4 regions of the Streptomyces sp. NPDC057438 genome follow, and region 4 is predicted to be linked to each of the others. Evidence: riboswitches for the same ligand, from Rfam matches in the RefSeq annotation. Region 4 holds a riboswitch; each other region holds the start of a gene.
What was found. A riboswitch is a leader RNA that binds a small molecule or an ion and turns the genes downstream of it on or off. The one in region 4 is predicted to bind cyclic di-AMP.

Region 1 (3,530 bases), on a different contig from region 4:
CGTCGTCCTCGCGGCGGCCGACCGTGACCCGGCCCGCTTCGACGACCCCGACACCCTGGATCTCTCACGCCGTGACAACCAGCACCTCGGCTACGGCCACGGCATCCACTACTGCCTCGGCGCACCGCTCGCCCGGCTCGAGGGCCAGAGCGCGCTGGCGACGCTCCTGACCCGTCTTCCGGATCTGCGACTCGCCGTGGATTCGGCCGATCTGAGATGGCGAGGAGGTCTCATCATGCGTGGATTGCGGACGCTTCCGGTGGAATTCACCCCGCGGAAGCGGCCATGAGTGCCCGGTGATCACGCCATGAGCAGCCCGTAGTGATACCCCGACGGGCCGTAGCACTACCCCATTCCGCGCCAGAAGTTGACGCTCTCTCAACTCCGTGATCTTCACGTGATCTGCGCTGCATTAACTTGTGACAACTGATCGACTGCCGATACGTTCACACGTCAGTGCGAAGGGGTCATCACGCCCGTCGCACAGGCCACCGCTGTCGTGTGAAAGGCAACCGCATGCTCTCCGGGAACGGTCGTCACCGTCGCCCCCGTCAGGCTCCGGCTCTCCTCGTCGCGGCGGGAGTCACCGGGTCGGCCATCGCCATCCCCCTCCTCGGCGCCACCGGCGCGAGCGCGGCGAGCGGGACCACCTGGGACCAGGTGGCGGAGTGCGAGAGCGGTGGCTTCTGGAGCGCGGACACCGGGAACGGACGCTACGGCGGTCTGCAGCTGACCCAGGCCAACTGGGAGGAGTACGGCGGTCTCGACTACGCGACCACCGCGGACCGGGCCAGCCGGTCGCAGCAGATAGCCGTCGCCGAGAGGATCCTCGCCGACCAGGGCGTCGGCGTCTGGGCCACCTGCGGACTGCTCCACAACCTCGGCGGCGACGCCGGTTCCGCCGATGTGGACACGGGTGTCGCGGACGACTCGTCGAACTCCGGCAGCGAGTCCGGCGCATCCGGTTCGCCGGATTCCTCCGCCTCGCCGGACTCGGCCGGCTCCACCGACTCGGCCAGGTCGACCGACGACGCCGGCTCCGACGCCGCCGACGGGTCCGGGAAGTCGGGCGCAACGTCGGACTCGTCGGCGGACGCCCGCGACGGTTCCGCGAAGGCGACCGAGGACTCCGACTCCGCGGACTCGACCGGTTCCGGCGAAGGCGACTCCGGCGACGGCGACTCCAAGGACTCCGACAGTGGGACGTCGGACGCCGCGCGCCAGGGAGACGGTTCTTCGGCCGCCGACGACGGCGGCAGCGGTACCGGCCGTCATCGCGGCGCCAGCGCCGACGAGGGCTCCGGCACGGACACCGCCTCCGGCGCGGAGGCGGGCGACGGCTCGCGCGCCGACGGCACCTCCTCCGGCCGGCACGCCTCGCGGGACGGCGGCGCCTCGCGCGAGGCGGTGGAGGGCGGCTACACCGTCCGTGTGGGCGACAGCCTGACCGGCATCGTGAACTCGCTCGGCCTGGACGGCGGGTGGCGGACGCTGTACTCCGAGAACGAGAGCACGGTCGGAACCGACCCGGACCTCATCCTTCCCGGTCAGACCCTCGAAGTCGGTGCCGAAACGGGCAAAAAGTAGCGGCAGTTCGGGTCATGGTTCGACCCTGAATGCCCGTTTTGATCTCCGTGGGAGATGAATCACAGACCCCCTGATCGTCTTTGAAATTCGGGCAATCACCTGTTTACGGTCGTGACCGCTCGCCACAGCGGGCCCTCCCGGTCGGCACGCCGAATCCTGCCATCGGCCGTGAGGAACAGTCGTCGCGTCAAGCGCCGTAGGCAGGAGCGGGGGACCCAAGGTAAGTGCCGGGTCCGGCGGTTGCGGCCCTTCGGGGGCGCACGACCGGAACCGGCTGGGGGTGAAGCCGCGCGACGTGAGCCGAGAGGCGAGCGTGCGCGGCCGGGCAACTCAACCGGCCCGAACCCGACAGCTCACCTCGCAGGCGTCGGTGAGGGGATCTCTCCATGCTGTTTTCCAGCAAGGGCAAGCACCGCCGCCCGTCCGCCATGCAGCGGTCTGCTCGCGCCATCGCCGTCGTCGGTGTCACCGGCGCCGCCGCCGTCGCCGCCCCGCTGATGGCGGCCGGCAGCGCCTCCGCCGCCACCGCCTCCGAGTGGGACGCCGTCGCCCAGTGCGAGTCCGGCGGCAACTGGTCCATCAACACCGGCAACGGCTACTACGGCGGCCTGCAGTTCTCCGCCTCCACCTGGGCCGGCTACGGCGGTACGCAGTACGCCTCCACCGCCGACAAGGCGAGCAAGGCCCAGCAGATCGCGATCGCCGAGAAGGTCCTCGCCGGCCAGGGCAAGGGTGCCTGGCCGGTCTGCGGCACCGGCCTGTCCGGCGCCTCGTACGACGGCTCCGCCCCCTCCAGCGGCAACGCCGACTCCTCCGGCTCCTCCTCGCAGGGCACGCAGGAGAGCACCCAGAAGAGCACCGAGAAGAGCACCGGGGACACCCGCTCCTCCCGCTCCTCCGAGCGTGCCACCGTCAAGACCCCGACCGGCAAGAAGGTCAAGAAGGGCGACGGCGAGTACAAGGTCGTCAAGGGGGACACCCTCAGCGGCATCGCCGCGAAGAAGAACGTCAAGGGTGGCTGGGAGAAACTCTTCGAGCTGAACAAGGACATCATCGACGACGCCGACTTCATCTACCCGGGCCAGCAGCTCCACCTGAGCTGACCCGCCGCGACCACGACGGCCGCACGCGCCTGCCGACCCCACGGCCGCCCCCACGGCCGGGCAGGCGGGGCAGGTTCAGCCGGGCCGGAAATCGGGCCGCTCCCCGGCTGAACCACAGCCCACTCACATCCGTGTCCTCCATAGTGAAGACCTCGTGAGGGCCGTCCCCCCGACCCCACGGGCTCCCCGCCCCGGTGCGCATTCCCCCGTACGCACCGGGGCGGGGCTTTTTTGCACCGTCGGCGCCTTCTCTTGTTCACCCCCTCTTTGTTCCGGGCGGGAACAATGGGTACGGTCTGTCTGTCCACGGGACGGTCGGTCGGCTGCCGACGGCCCGGGGGCGGTTAGGCTCTAGTCGCAAGGCCCAAGCGGCCCCGCACAACCAGCGTCACATCCCATGAAGGAGATGCTCGTGCCGTCCATCGACGTCGTCGTAGCCCGGGAAATCCTCGACTCACGAGGCAACCCCACCGTCGAGGTCGAGGTCGGCCTCGACGACGGCAGCACGGGTCGTGCCGCCGTTCCGTCCGGCGCATCCACCGGTGCCTTCGAAGCCATCGAGCTGCGGGACGGCGACCCCAACCGCTACCTCGGCAAGGGCGTTGAGAAGGCCGTCCTCGCCGTGATCGAGCAGATCGGCCCGGAGCTCGTCGGCTACGACGCCACCGAGCAGCGCCTGATCGACCAGGCGATGTTCGACCTGGACGCCACCGACAACAAGGGCTCCCTCGGCGCCAACGCCATCCTCGGCGTCTCCCTCGCCGTCGCCCACGCCGCCTCCGAGGCCAGCGACCTCCCGCTGTTCCGTTACCTGGGCGGCCCGAACGCGCACCTGCTGCC
Region 2 (3,530 bases), on a different contig from region 4:
GATGGAGCGCGCCCAGGCCCAGTTGGAGCGCGAGTGGCTGGACCGGCTCGGCACGGTCGCGGGCCGTGCCGACGAACTGTGCCGCTACGCGGTCCTGTTCGGCGACCCGAAGCTCGCCCTCACCGCCGTCGACCGGGTCCTGGAGGTGACGGCCGACGAGGTCCAGGAGGTCGCCAAGGCCCGCCTGAGGCCCGACAACCGCGCGGTGCTCGTGTACGAGCCCGTCGCCGGCGAAGAGGACGCCGAAGAGGAGGCCACCGCGACGGAGGCCGCCGAGACCACCGACGAGAACGAGGAGTCGGCGAAGTGACCGAGCTCGCGAGCATGGAGTTCCACCCGCAGCCCCAGGCCGGCGACGCCCGCCCCTGGGCGTTCCCTGCGCCCGAGCGCGGCACCCTGGCCAACGGCCTGACCGTGCTGCACTGCCACCGCCCCGGCCAGCAGGTCGTCGCCGTCGAGGTCGTCCTCGACGCGCCCCTGGACGCGGAGCCGGAGGGCCTGGACGGCGTTGCCACCATCATGACGAGGGCGTTCTCCGAGGGCACCGACAAGCACACGGCCGAGGAGTTCGCCGCCGAGCTGGAGCGCTGCGGCGCCACCCTCGACTCGCACGCCGACCACCCCGGCGTACGCCTGTCCCTCGAAGTGCCCGTGTCGCGGCTGGAGAAGGCCCTGGGGCTGCTCGCCGACGCGCTGCGGGCCCCCGCGTTCGACGACGGCGAGATCGAGCGTCTGGTGGCCAACCGGCTCGACGAGATCCCCCACGAGACCGCCAACCCGGGCCGGCGGGCCGCCAAGGAGCTCTCCCGGCAGCTGTTCCCGGCCACGTCGCGCATGTCGCGGCCCCGCCAGGGCACCGAGGAGACCGTGGAGGGCATCGACTCCGCGGCCGTACGCGCCTTCTACGAGCGGCACGTGCGTCCCGCGACGGCCACCGCCGTGGTCGTCGGCGATCTCACCGGGGTCGACCTCGCCACCCTGCTCGGCGACACGCTGGGCGCCTGGACCGGCTCCCCGGCCAAGCCGAGCGCCGTACCGGCGGTGAGTGCCGACGACACCGGACGCGTGATCATCGTGGACCGCCCCGGCTCCGTGCAGACCCAGTTGCTCATCGGCCGGGTGGGCGCCGACCGGCACGACCGTGTGTGGCCGGCCCAGGTGCTCGGCACCTACTGCCTCGGCGGCACCCTCACCTCCCGTCTGGACCGCGTCCTGCGGGAGGAGAAGGGCTACACCTACGGGGTGCGCGCGTTCGGCCAGGTGCTGCGCTCCGCCCCCGACGGATCGGGTACGGCGATGCTGGCCATCAGCGGCTCCGTCGACACGCCCAACACCGGTCCGGCGCTGGACGACCTGTGGACGGTGCTGCGCACCCTGGCCGCCGAGGGGCTGACCGACGCCGAGCGTGATGTCGCCGTGCAGAACCTCGTGGGGGTCGCTCCCCTCAAGTTCGAGACGGCCGCGGCCGTGGCGGGCACGCTGGCCGACCAGGTCGAGCAGTACCTGCCGGACGACTACCAGTCGACGCTGTACCGCCAACTCGCCGCCACGGGCACGGTGGAGGCCACCGCGGCCGTTGTGAACGCCTTCCCGGTGGACCGCCTCGTCACCGTCCTCGTCGGGGACGCCGCGCAGATCGAGGAGCCGGTCAGGGCCCTCGGAATCGGCGAAGTCACCGTCGTACCGGCTGAGTAGGAAACGGACAGAACGACACGCACCAGTGAGGCCCTGGTGACGGAAGAGTCACCAGGGCCCACGTTTGTCCGTTTGATGGCGGAGGTTGTGTGTCTGACCTGTGGCGTAGTTAACAAATCCTGTGATCCGTTTGTTATTTCGAAGACGGCCCACTTAGCGTCGGTCCGGCTGTTCGTCAGATGTTCGCCGCAGCCGCGGCACCGGACAGTCATCGCCGAGTCCCGAGGTGCGAGCCTGGGGAGCCGGGGACCCACCGAAGTCCCTGGGGTGAATCGGGTGCCCTTCGCGAGCGACGCGAAACGGGGGGCAGCCGTAGGAGACCTTCCTGCTCCGAACCCGTCAGCTAACCCGGTAGGCGAGAAGGAAGGAAAGGACCAGCCACTTCATGGCGTTCACCCGCGCCCCTGGGAAGCACCGCCGCCCCGGCCGTGTGCAGCGCACGACCACGAGGAACGTGGGCGTCGCCGCTCTCACCACCACCGGTGTCATCGGCACCCTGGCCGGCCCCGCGCTCGCCGCGGAGGAGCCCGCCGTCGAGCAGACCGGCCTGAACCAGGTCATCGTCCTCGGTGACACGGTCGCCGACCAGGTCGACGCACAGGCCGCCGCCCAGCAGCAGGCCGCCGAGGTGGCCGAGGTCAAGAAGAAGGCGCAGGAGGAGGCCCGCAAGGCCGCCGCCGAGAAGGCCGAGCAGGAACGTGCCGTCGCCAAGGAGCGCGAGGAGATCAAGGCCCGCGCCGCCCGCGCGGCCGAGCGCGAGCGCCTCAACACCTACGTCTCGCCCATCAGCGGCTCCTACATCTCCACCGGCTACAAGGCCGGCGGCGCCGTCTGGTCCTCCGGCAGCCACACCGGCGTCGACTTCCACGCCGCCACCGGCACGGCCGTCCTGGCGGTCGGCTCCGGCACCGTCGTGGAGGCGGGCTGGGGCGGCGCGTACGGCAACAACATCGTCATCCGCATGACCGACGGCACGTACACCCAGTACGGCCACCTGTCGTCCATCGGCGTCTCCGTCGGCCAGACGGTCACCCCCGGCCAGCAGATCGGCCTCTCCGGGGCGACCGGCAACGTCACGGGCGCGCATCTGCACTTCGAGGCCCGCACGACGGCCGAGTACGGCTCGGACATCGACCCCGCCGCGTACCTGCGGTCGCACGGTGTGAACGTCTGACACCCGGCTCCACGCCTCCGACGAAGGCCCCGGCTCACGAGCCGGGGCTTTTCGCGTTGCGCGAACCTGTTGCGCGCACCTTCTGTCCAAAAAATATCCCTGGATTCCGGTCCGCCATCGGAAATTCCGTCCCGCTGCAATAGAGTCGCTGGAAGACACGTCAATCATCGACGTTTCACGGGGATTAAGGCGGAGGTCGGTCATGCGTATTCCGGCGCATTCGGTTTGCACGGCGATCCGGGACGACATCGTCGCGGGTGTCTACGAGCGCGGCGGCCGTCTCACCGAGGAACTGCTCGCCCGTCGGTACGGCGTCAGCCGGGTCCCCGTGCGTGAGGCGCTGCGCACGCTGGAGGCCGAGGGCTTCGTGGTGACCCGCCGCCACGCGGGCGCGTGCGTCGCCGAGCCGACCGAGCAGGAGGCCGCCGACCTGCTGGAGATGCGCATGCTGCTGGAGCCGCTGGGCGCCGCCCGGGCCGCCCAGCGGCGCACGGAGGCGCACCTCAAGGTGCTGCGCGGCCTCGTCAGGCTGGGCCAGGAGCGGGCCAGGAGGGGCACCAGCGAGGATCTGCGCTCCCTGGGCGGCTGGTTCCACGAGACGCTCGCACAGGCGTCCGGCAGCCCCGCCCTGACCTCGACACTCGCCCAGTTGCGGCACAAG
Region 3 (3,530 bases), on a different contig from region 4:
ACGGCAACGAAGATCTCGGCGGGCGCGATCGAAGCGACCCATATCAAGGCCGGGGCAATCACGGCGGACAAACTCGACGCGGACGCCATCAACGGTAAGACGATCAACGGAGCCGTCCTCACCGGCAGCACCCTCCAAACTGCCGCGAGCGGACAGCGAGTTGTCATCAGCCCCGGAAACACCAATCCGGAGACCGGATCGATTGAGTTCTATTCCGGCAGCGCCGATGAGTCAGCACCGGCAGAACTCAATACCGCCATCGCCTACGCTTCAGATTCCTCCGGCACCTACGAAGTTCCCAGCGTTTCACTCAGCGCCCCGAAGGTGACTGGTTCGAGCCAGGAAACAGGGGTGTTCCTGCAAAGCCACGTGCCGGGCTATTCGGGAGGAGTGTTCAACCTCTACGCAAACGATCTGAGCGGCAACGGAGTTGCCTACATCAACGGGTACGGCGCTGATACATCGGCCGCCGGCTCGTCCATCGAGCTGCACGTCCGCGACGCGCAGTCCGCATCGGCCCAGTCCACTGCCAAGCTCACATCCGGCGGCTTCGCGATCGACCGAGACCTCAGCGTGTACGGCAAATCCCAGGGGCGCGGATTTGTCGCACAGAAGACTCTGACCGCGAACGTCACCTTCTCCAGCACGGAGACGGCCCTCATCACCACCGGCAGTATCACGTTCAAGGTCGGCCGCGCCTACCGCGTTTCACTCTGGGCACTGCACAGTGCGGCCAGCGACAGCTACGCGCTATACCGAATCCGCAAGAACACCGTTTCCGGGACGATTTACAAGGATCAGATACGCGTCAACAATCTGCAAGCCTCCACAGCGAACGCCGCCGTTTCCGTCCAGACTATCCTGACCAACACCACGGGCAGCGACGTCACAGCCGCACTGTGCTGGACCGGAACTCAAGGCGGTGTCGCACAGACGTGGACGCTCGCCGCCAGCAGCAGCAACGTCGCCTATCTGCTGGTGGAGGACTGCGGCTCGGCCGACGACTACATCGGCCAGGCGATTACCTGACTAGCCCGATCATGGCAACTCAGATCTGTCCCGCTCTCAAGCAACGCCCGCGATGTCCCGAATCAGCCCTAACCGCTTGAAGTCAGTGCTATGGGGCTCATAACAAGGAGAGCACAGGAAAGGGGCCTTGGTCAGATACCAAGGCCCCTCCTGCCGTGCTACCGGGTCAGGACTGCCCCCGGATGAACCTCAACATCAGGATGATGAAGCCACACAGGCCGGCGGCTGCTAGGCAGCCTGTGTAAATCGCCTCGAAATACGAGACATGGTCCATGATCCGTCGCCCTGTCGCCGCGGTGAAACCACCGATGATCCCCACAAGGACAATGACTGCGGCTTCAAACTTGCGGATCTTGGACCCATCACCCCCGTCCCCGTCGGAGCTGGTTCCAGAGGGCTGGGGGTTGTTCTGCGTCGTTGGCATGACGGCTGCACCTTCGCGTCAGCCGCCTGTGAAGGATGACCTGTCGGATTCGGGCTGGCGAAGTTGCCCGGCCGCTGACGCAGCTTCACCCCAAGGGCTGCTCGGCCCGGTCATGGCGTGACCGTCCCAACGACCCGTCGTGCTGGGTCCTCCACTCCTGCCGATCCACTTCTGTCGACCGGTCATCCGGGCGGCGGCAGGACTCGGCGTCCGCCCGGATCGCCCCACCACTGTGGCGAGGGCTTGTCGTCAGCAGGATCTTGGCCTACTCACGGTCGAAAGTCCCAGGGGAACTGGGGATTTGTGTTCTTTCGCACCACTCACCCGTTTGGGTGGACGTATGTGAATTTCCCAGGTCAGGCAGCATCGAGGTGCAACAGCGGGTCAGGAAATGGGACCGCGCCTACGTCATCTGAGGGACCCTCTTTCGTACGAGTTGAGGGAGCGTCAGGGGTGCTGGCTACGACACGCGCTGTCGGCGCCACCACGTCATGCCCGAGCTGTACCGGGGTCCGCACGGCAGACACTCCCGAGCCGCTGGCGCTGCGGTAGCAGCGGTTCCAAGTGATCGCACAGCTCAACCGACACGATCCACGGCTGTCGGTGGGCACCGCTACTATCCGGGATGCCTCATGGGGGGCGACGAGGGGAGTCAGGGAATGGGTAACGTGAACGATTCAGCGGTCAAGCGGAAGTTGGGTATCCAGACCTGGCGGAACTTGTCCAAGGACAAGGTGCTCAAGTTCGCGGCAGCGATGCCCGAGATGGCCACCGAGGCGCGGCTCAAGCTCATCGAGCAGTTCCCGGCCTTCAAGGACCTGGGTAAGGCCAACATCGATGCAGTCGCAGAGGCCCACAGGTCCACTCTCGCAGCCAACGAGAACAGTCAGAACCACTTCTACAAGGCTGCACAGGACCAGCGGGACGCTCTGCAGGCCGACCTCGGTCGGGACGACCTCAGCGAGGCACAGTGGGAGTCCCTCCACGACCGCCTCGAACGAAACGTGGGGCGGGTATCCGAGAAGGACAGCGAGAGCAAGCAGTTCCAGGGGGCGGGGATGAAGCTGGTGGCAGCCACCGGTGTAGCCGCCCTCGCGCTGAGCGTGGCGTTCGTCGGCGGCAGAGTCGCTGGAGCGAGCGAAGACGGTTCCGAGGAATCCCAGTAGGACTGATGTAAGCGCAAGGGAAAAGACTCATAGACTGATCTTCAGCGGCGCGGGGCTGCCGAAGGGAGCACCGTGAGCGCGCCGCCGGGACAGGACCCCACGCCGTGGGAACTGCTGCGGGCCATGCAGCAGATGCGTGACGACCTGCGCGCCGACTTCGCTGCCTTCAGCGCGCGGCTCGCCGAGATGGTGACGAAGATCCAGTACGAGGCCGACCGGCGGACTGACGAGGTACGGATCAAAGCCGTCGAGGACGACGTCGCCCAGATGCGGCGAGAGCGCGAGACGGAGCGGCAAGAGGCCCGCGGCGTAAGGCGGTTGGCTCTTACTGCCCTCGTGGCGCCGGTCGTGGTGGGAGTGATCGTCGCGATCGTGACCGGCAAGCTCGGATTGTAGGCTCGGAACAGCAGGCGCGGGGGAGAACAAGGAACGCGCCATGCCTGATCTCTGGCTGCCTGGAGCTGAGCGGCATCCGCTCAGCGACACTGCACCCACCGACACGCAGTACGACCCACGCGTCATCTGGCACATCACGTGGGACAAGAACGCCACGGCGGCCAAGCCTGCCGATCTCGTGGCGTTCGACAAGCTCGTGCAGTACTTCACCGGCGGCGGCAAGGGAGTCGCGCCGCATCTGCTCTGGGATCCCTTCACGGGCAGGACCGCCCAGTTCTATCCGGCGAACAGCCGGGCCAAGTCGGTCGTCGACCTCGCCGGCGGCACCCGTACCAACCGCACCGGGAAGGTGTGTCTCCAAGTCGAGACGCTGTTCTTCCCGTACTGCCGGGTGAACGGGAAGTCGTACGCGACCGTCCGGGACACCCGGGCCAAGGGTCTCGACAAGATCCTGGCCTGGGCCCGGAGTTGGGGGGTGCCGGACGTCTGGCCGATGGGCGCCCCGACCTGGAACG
Region 4 (3,530 bases):
TGGCCCTCGGGGACGTCGAAGGGATCACCTTCGGGGACATCGAAGGGGGGCATCGGGTGCTGCCTCGCTCTCGTGCTTTCCGTCGTTCCTCTGGTCGCGGCACACGTTACGGGGCGGTGCCAAGATCGGGGAGTGTCTGAAGAGTTCGCAATGTCCCCATAGAGGGGAGAGCGGGAGAAAGGTTCCGGCTTGGTCCTCCCCGGGTGGCTCGGGTGGCGCGGGTGGCCTGGAGGGCTCGGGTGGTTCGGGTGAGCCGGGGCGGGGGTCGAGTCCGGGTACGGGTCCGCGTACGGGGGTGGACCCCGCGGTCCTGGCGGTGGCCAAGACCGGCGCGCGGGTGCGTGTGGTGGCGCGCGGCCGGGGCGTGGTGGCCGTCGGCGCGCCCCCGCGAAACCGGCCACGGCTACGCCCCGGCCGCCGCCCGGACCGGCCCGGCCGTGGTGGCGGGAGGTGGCGCGGGTCGTGCGCGCCGAGTCGTGGGTGTGGGCCCGCGGTCGGGGCGCGGGGCCTTGACGGCGTACGGACGGAGGTGTGGACGGAGGTGCGAGCGGACGTAGGGCGGACGTACGGAACTGCACGGGATCGCCGGCGGCGGGGTTGCGGGGTCGCGGGGGTGCCGGTGGTGGAGGCAGGGTGCGGGACGGGGTCCGCGTCATTGCGGCTGACACGGCATCCCCCCGGCGACGCAGGGGCGGGAGGGCGTGTCCGTGATCGGCGGGAGGCGGTGCCCGGGCCCGCAGGCCGCGAGCGCGCCGCTGAACTACCGTTCGGGCAAAGGATGTTGACGTGGGGGCCGGTCACGGTGGTCGGGATGCCGGACGTCGTCCGGTTCCCGTCGAACCGATGGGGTGTGGCATCCGTATTCTCTGATCATGGCCGCTCCCACCGCATATTCACTCATCGCCACTGACCTGGACGGAACGCTCCTGCGCAGTGACGACACGCTCTCCGACCGGTCCCTCGCCGCGCTGGCGCGGGCCACGGGGGCGGGTGCCCGGCACCTCGTGGTGACAGGACGGCCGGCGCCCAGAGTGCGCCCACTGCTGGAGGATCTCGGCGGCAGGGGGCTCGCGGTGTGCGGACAGGGCGCGCAGTTGTACGACCACGGCGCGGACCGGCTGCTCTGGTCCGTCACCCTGGACCGGGAGCTCGCCGAGACCGCGCTCGGCAAGATCGAGGCCGAGGTCGGACAGGTGTACGCCGCCGTCGACCAGGACGGGGTCGACGGCCTCACCCTGATCGAGCCCGGCTACCTCATGCCCCACCCCACGCTGCCCGCGGTCCAGGTGCCGCGCCGGGACGATCTGTGGTGCGAGCCGATCAGCAAGGTGCTGCTGCGCCATCCCTATCTGTCGGACGACGAGTTGGCGTCGGCGGCGCGGATGGCGGTCGGCTCGCTGGCGACGGTCACCATGTCGGGGCCCGGCACCGTCGAACTCCAGCCGTGCGGCATCACGAAGGCGACGGGCCTCGCCCTGGCCGCCGACCATCTCGGGCTGACCTCGGACCGGACCATCGCCTTCGGTGACATGCCCAACGACATCCCGATGTTCGACTGGGCCGCGCACGGGGTCGCCATGGCCAACGCCCACCCCGAACTCAAGGCCGTCGCCGACGAGGTGACCCTCTCCAACGAGGACGACGGCATCGCGGTGGTGCTGGAGCGACTCTTCCCGTGAACGGGCTGTTCCCCTGGGCCCGCCGGCCCAGGGGAACAGATGGAGAAGGGGGAGCCGCAGGGCTCAGTAGGCGCCGAAGACGTTGTCGATCGAGCCGTACCGGTCGGCGGCGTAGTTGCACGCCGCCGTGATGTTCGCGACCGGGTCGTACGGGTCGTACGGGGTGCCGGAGACGTGGTACGCGGCGAACGTCGGGTCGATGACCTGGAGGAGGCCCTTCGAGGGGGTGCCCGCGGCGGCGTTGGAGTCCCAGTTGTTGATCGCCAGCGGGTTGCCCGAGGACTCGCGGATGATGTTGCGGTAGATCCCGTTGTACGTCCCGGGGATTCCCTTCTGCGCCATGATGTCCAGCGACTCGCGGATCCAGCCGTCGAGGTTGTTCGCGTACGTCTTGGCCGAGGCCTGCGTGGCCGTGGACGTCTTGGACGCGGTCGACGACTTCTGGGCCGTGGCCGCCTTGGTCCCGTTCAGCTTCAGCTTCAGGCCCGGCCGGATGAGCGCCGGGTTGTCGCCGATGGCCGCGCGGTTGTTCTTGTAGAGCTGCTGCCAGCCGCCCTTGGTGTGGTGCTTGCGCGCGATGGAGGAGAGCGTGTCGCCGGAGACCACGGTGTACGTCGTGGACTTGGGCAGCACCGCGGCGGGCGCGGCCTGCGGGGCCGACTGCACGGAGGTGGCGGCCTGGGCCGGGGCGGCGGCGTTCGCGGTCGTGGCGACCGTGAGCGGAAGGGCCAGCGCGGCCCCGCCGGTGCCGGCGGCGACGATGCCGCGGGTCAGCGCGTTGCTTCGGGGACGACGGTGTTTGCCTTGTGCGGGCATGCTGAATTCCTCTCCGTCGCCTGCGAGGTGAGCTGTCGGGTTCGGGCTGGAGATGCCCGGCCTCGCGCGTCGTCCCGGCGGTCGCTGTGCGTGCCGCGTCCGCCGGGCGTACTGCGCGTGGCTTCACCCCTAGCCGGTCCGATTGGGGGTCATCGGACCGACGGCTTACCTGGGTCCCCCGCTCCTGCCGTGCGTGGATGAGTGGTGATGGGTGGGGAGTCCGGGGCGGCGGCAGGATTCGGCGGTCCGTCCGGACGAGGTGTGAACGTATGCGAGAGCACACGACTGGAACAAGTCCCGGTTTGGCGCTTTGATCCAGTTGACCTTGAGTTTGCTGTGATTCGACCCAAGATCGGCTATCTGTTTCGCGGCTCAACTTGCCTAGCGCAAAGGGAAAGTCGACGGCGCGGGGTGTGGGTCTCGCGCGGAGGGTCGACGGCGGCTGGTGACTCAACTCACGGGAGGAGTCGGGTGAAATGAAAGTAAGCGGCAAATCGGTCAACTCGGGCCAAGGGGAAAGGGTGCAAAAGGTTAGAAATGGGTGGTCGAGTGCGTGGGGAATCGGCCGGCTCGGGGTGGGACGCGGTGGGGCGGGGGTGAGGGCTGGGGTGCGGGCGAGGCGGTGAGCGAGGCGCGGAGGCGTTCCGCGGGGGAGGGCGGGTATCCGTTCGCGGGTGGGCGCGGGCGGGCGCGCGAGCGGATGCGTGGGCGGGGGTGCGGAGCAGGGTGCGGGCAGGGGTGCCGGTGGGTGCGCGGACAGGTGCGGCATGCGCGTCGATGGATATCGGCGTGTATCAGTTGATCAAGAATGGGAGGAGTGCGGTCCCATACCACTCGAGGCGAAGCCGTGGGCGCTCGCGGTGATCGAAAGGTGACCGGATACGCTGACTCGGGTGATGACAGCGACAGATCGACAAACCGTGTCATCGACCGTGAGAGCGACCTAGACCGACCGTGTGACCGTCATCAGACGTCAGCAGACAGGAGAACCCTCGTGACCGTCGTCGAGCCGTTCGGGCTGAGCGCGCGGGACCA

Region 1: it holds a riboswitch for cyclic di-AMP, as region 4 does, so the genes downstream of both, ACFU5F_RS14615 (transglycosylase family protein) here and ACFU5F_RS00675 (transglycosylase SLT domain-containing protein) in region 4, are expected to answer to the same signal.
Region 2: it holds a riboswitch for cyclic di-AMP, as region 4 does, so the genes downstream of both, ACFU5F_RS12345 (M23 family metallopeptidase) here and ACFU5F_RS00675 (transglycosylase SLT domain-containing protein) in region 4, are expected to answer to the same signal.
Region 3: it holds a riboswitch for cyclic di-AMP, as region 4 does, so the genes downstream of both, ACFU5F_RS04385 (hypothetical protein) here and ACFU5F_RS00675 (transglycosylase SLT domain-containing protein) in region 4, are expected to answer to the same signal.

What each region holds. Positions count from the first base shown of each region.
Region 1 covers NZ_JBHVDD010000021.1:14,982-18,511, forward strand. The annotation lists gene ACFU5F_RS14605 (cytochrome P450) at 1-289, shown strand, start outside; gene ACFU5F_RS14610 (transglycosylase family protein) at 517-1,587, shown strand; cyclic di-AMP (ydaO/yuaA leader) riboswitch at 1,770-1,969, shown strand; gene ACFU5F_RS14615 (transglycosylase family protein) at 1,974-2,690, shown strand; gene eno (phosphopyruvate hydratase) at 3,103-3,530, shown strand, end outside.
Region 2 covers NZ_JBHVDD010000016.1:58,818-62,347, reverse strand. The annotation lists gene ACFU5F_RS12355 (M16 family metallopeptidase) at 1-310, shown strand, start outside; gene ACFU5F_RS12350 (M16 family metallopeptidase) at 307-1,695, shown strand; cyclic di-AMP (ydaO/yuaA leader) riboswitch at 1,898-2,067, shown strand; gene ACFU5F_RS12345 (M23 family metallopeptidase) at 2,081-2,869, shown strand; gene ACFU5F_RS12340 (GntR family transcriptional regulator) at 3,072-3,530, shown strand, end outside.
Region 3 covers NZ_JBHVDD010000004.1:50,368-53,897, reverse strand. The annotation lists gene ACFU5F_RS04390 (hypothetical protein) at 1-1,029, shown strand, start outside; gene ACFU5F_RS04385 (hypothetical protein) at 1,196-1,453, opposite strand; cyclic di-AMP (ydaO/yuaA leader) riboswitch at 1,461-1,672, opposite strand; gene ACFU5F_RS04380 (hypothetical protein) at 2,086-2,619, shown strand; gene ACFU5F_RS04375 (hypothetical protein) at 2,692-3,015, shown strand; gene ACFU5F_RS04370 (peptidoglycan-binding protein) at 3,056-3,530, shown strand, end outside.
Region 4 covers NZ_JBHVDD010000001.1:139,697-143,226, forward strand. The annotation lists gene fahA (fumarylacetoacetase) at 1-53, opposite strand, end outside; gene ACFU5F_RS00670 (HAD family hydrolase) at 873-1,679, shown strand; gene ACFU5F_RS00675 (transglycosylase SLT domain-containing protein) at 1,743-2,495, opposite strand; cyclic di-AMP (ydaO/yuaA leader) riboswitch at 2,500-2,705, opposite strand; gene ACFU5F_RS00680 (polyprenyl synthetase family protein) at 3,490-3,530, shown strand, end outside.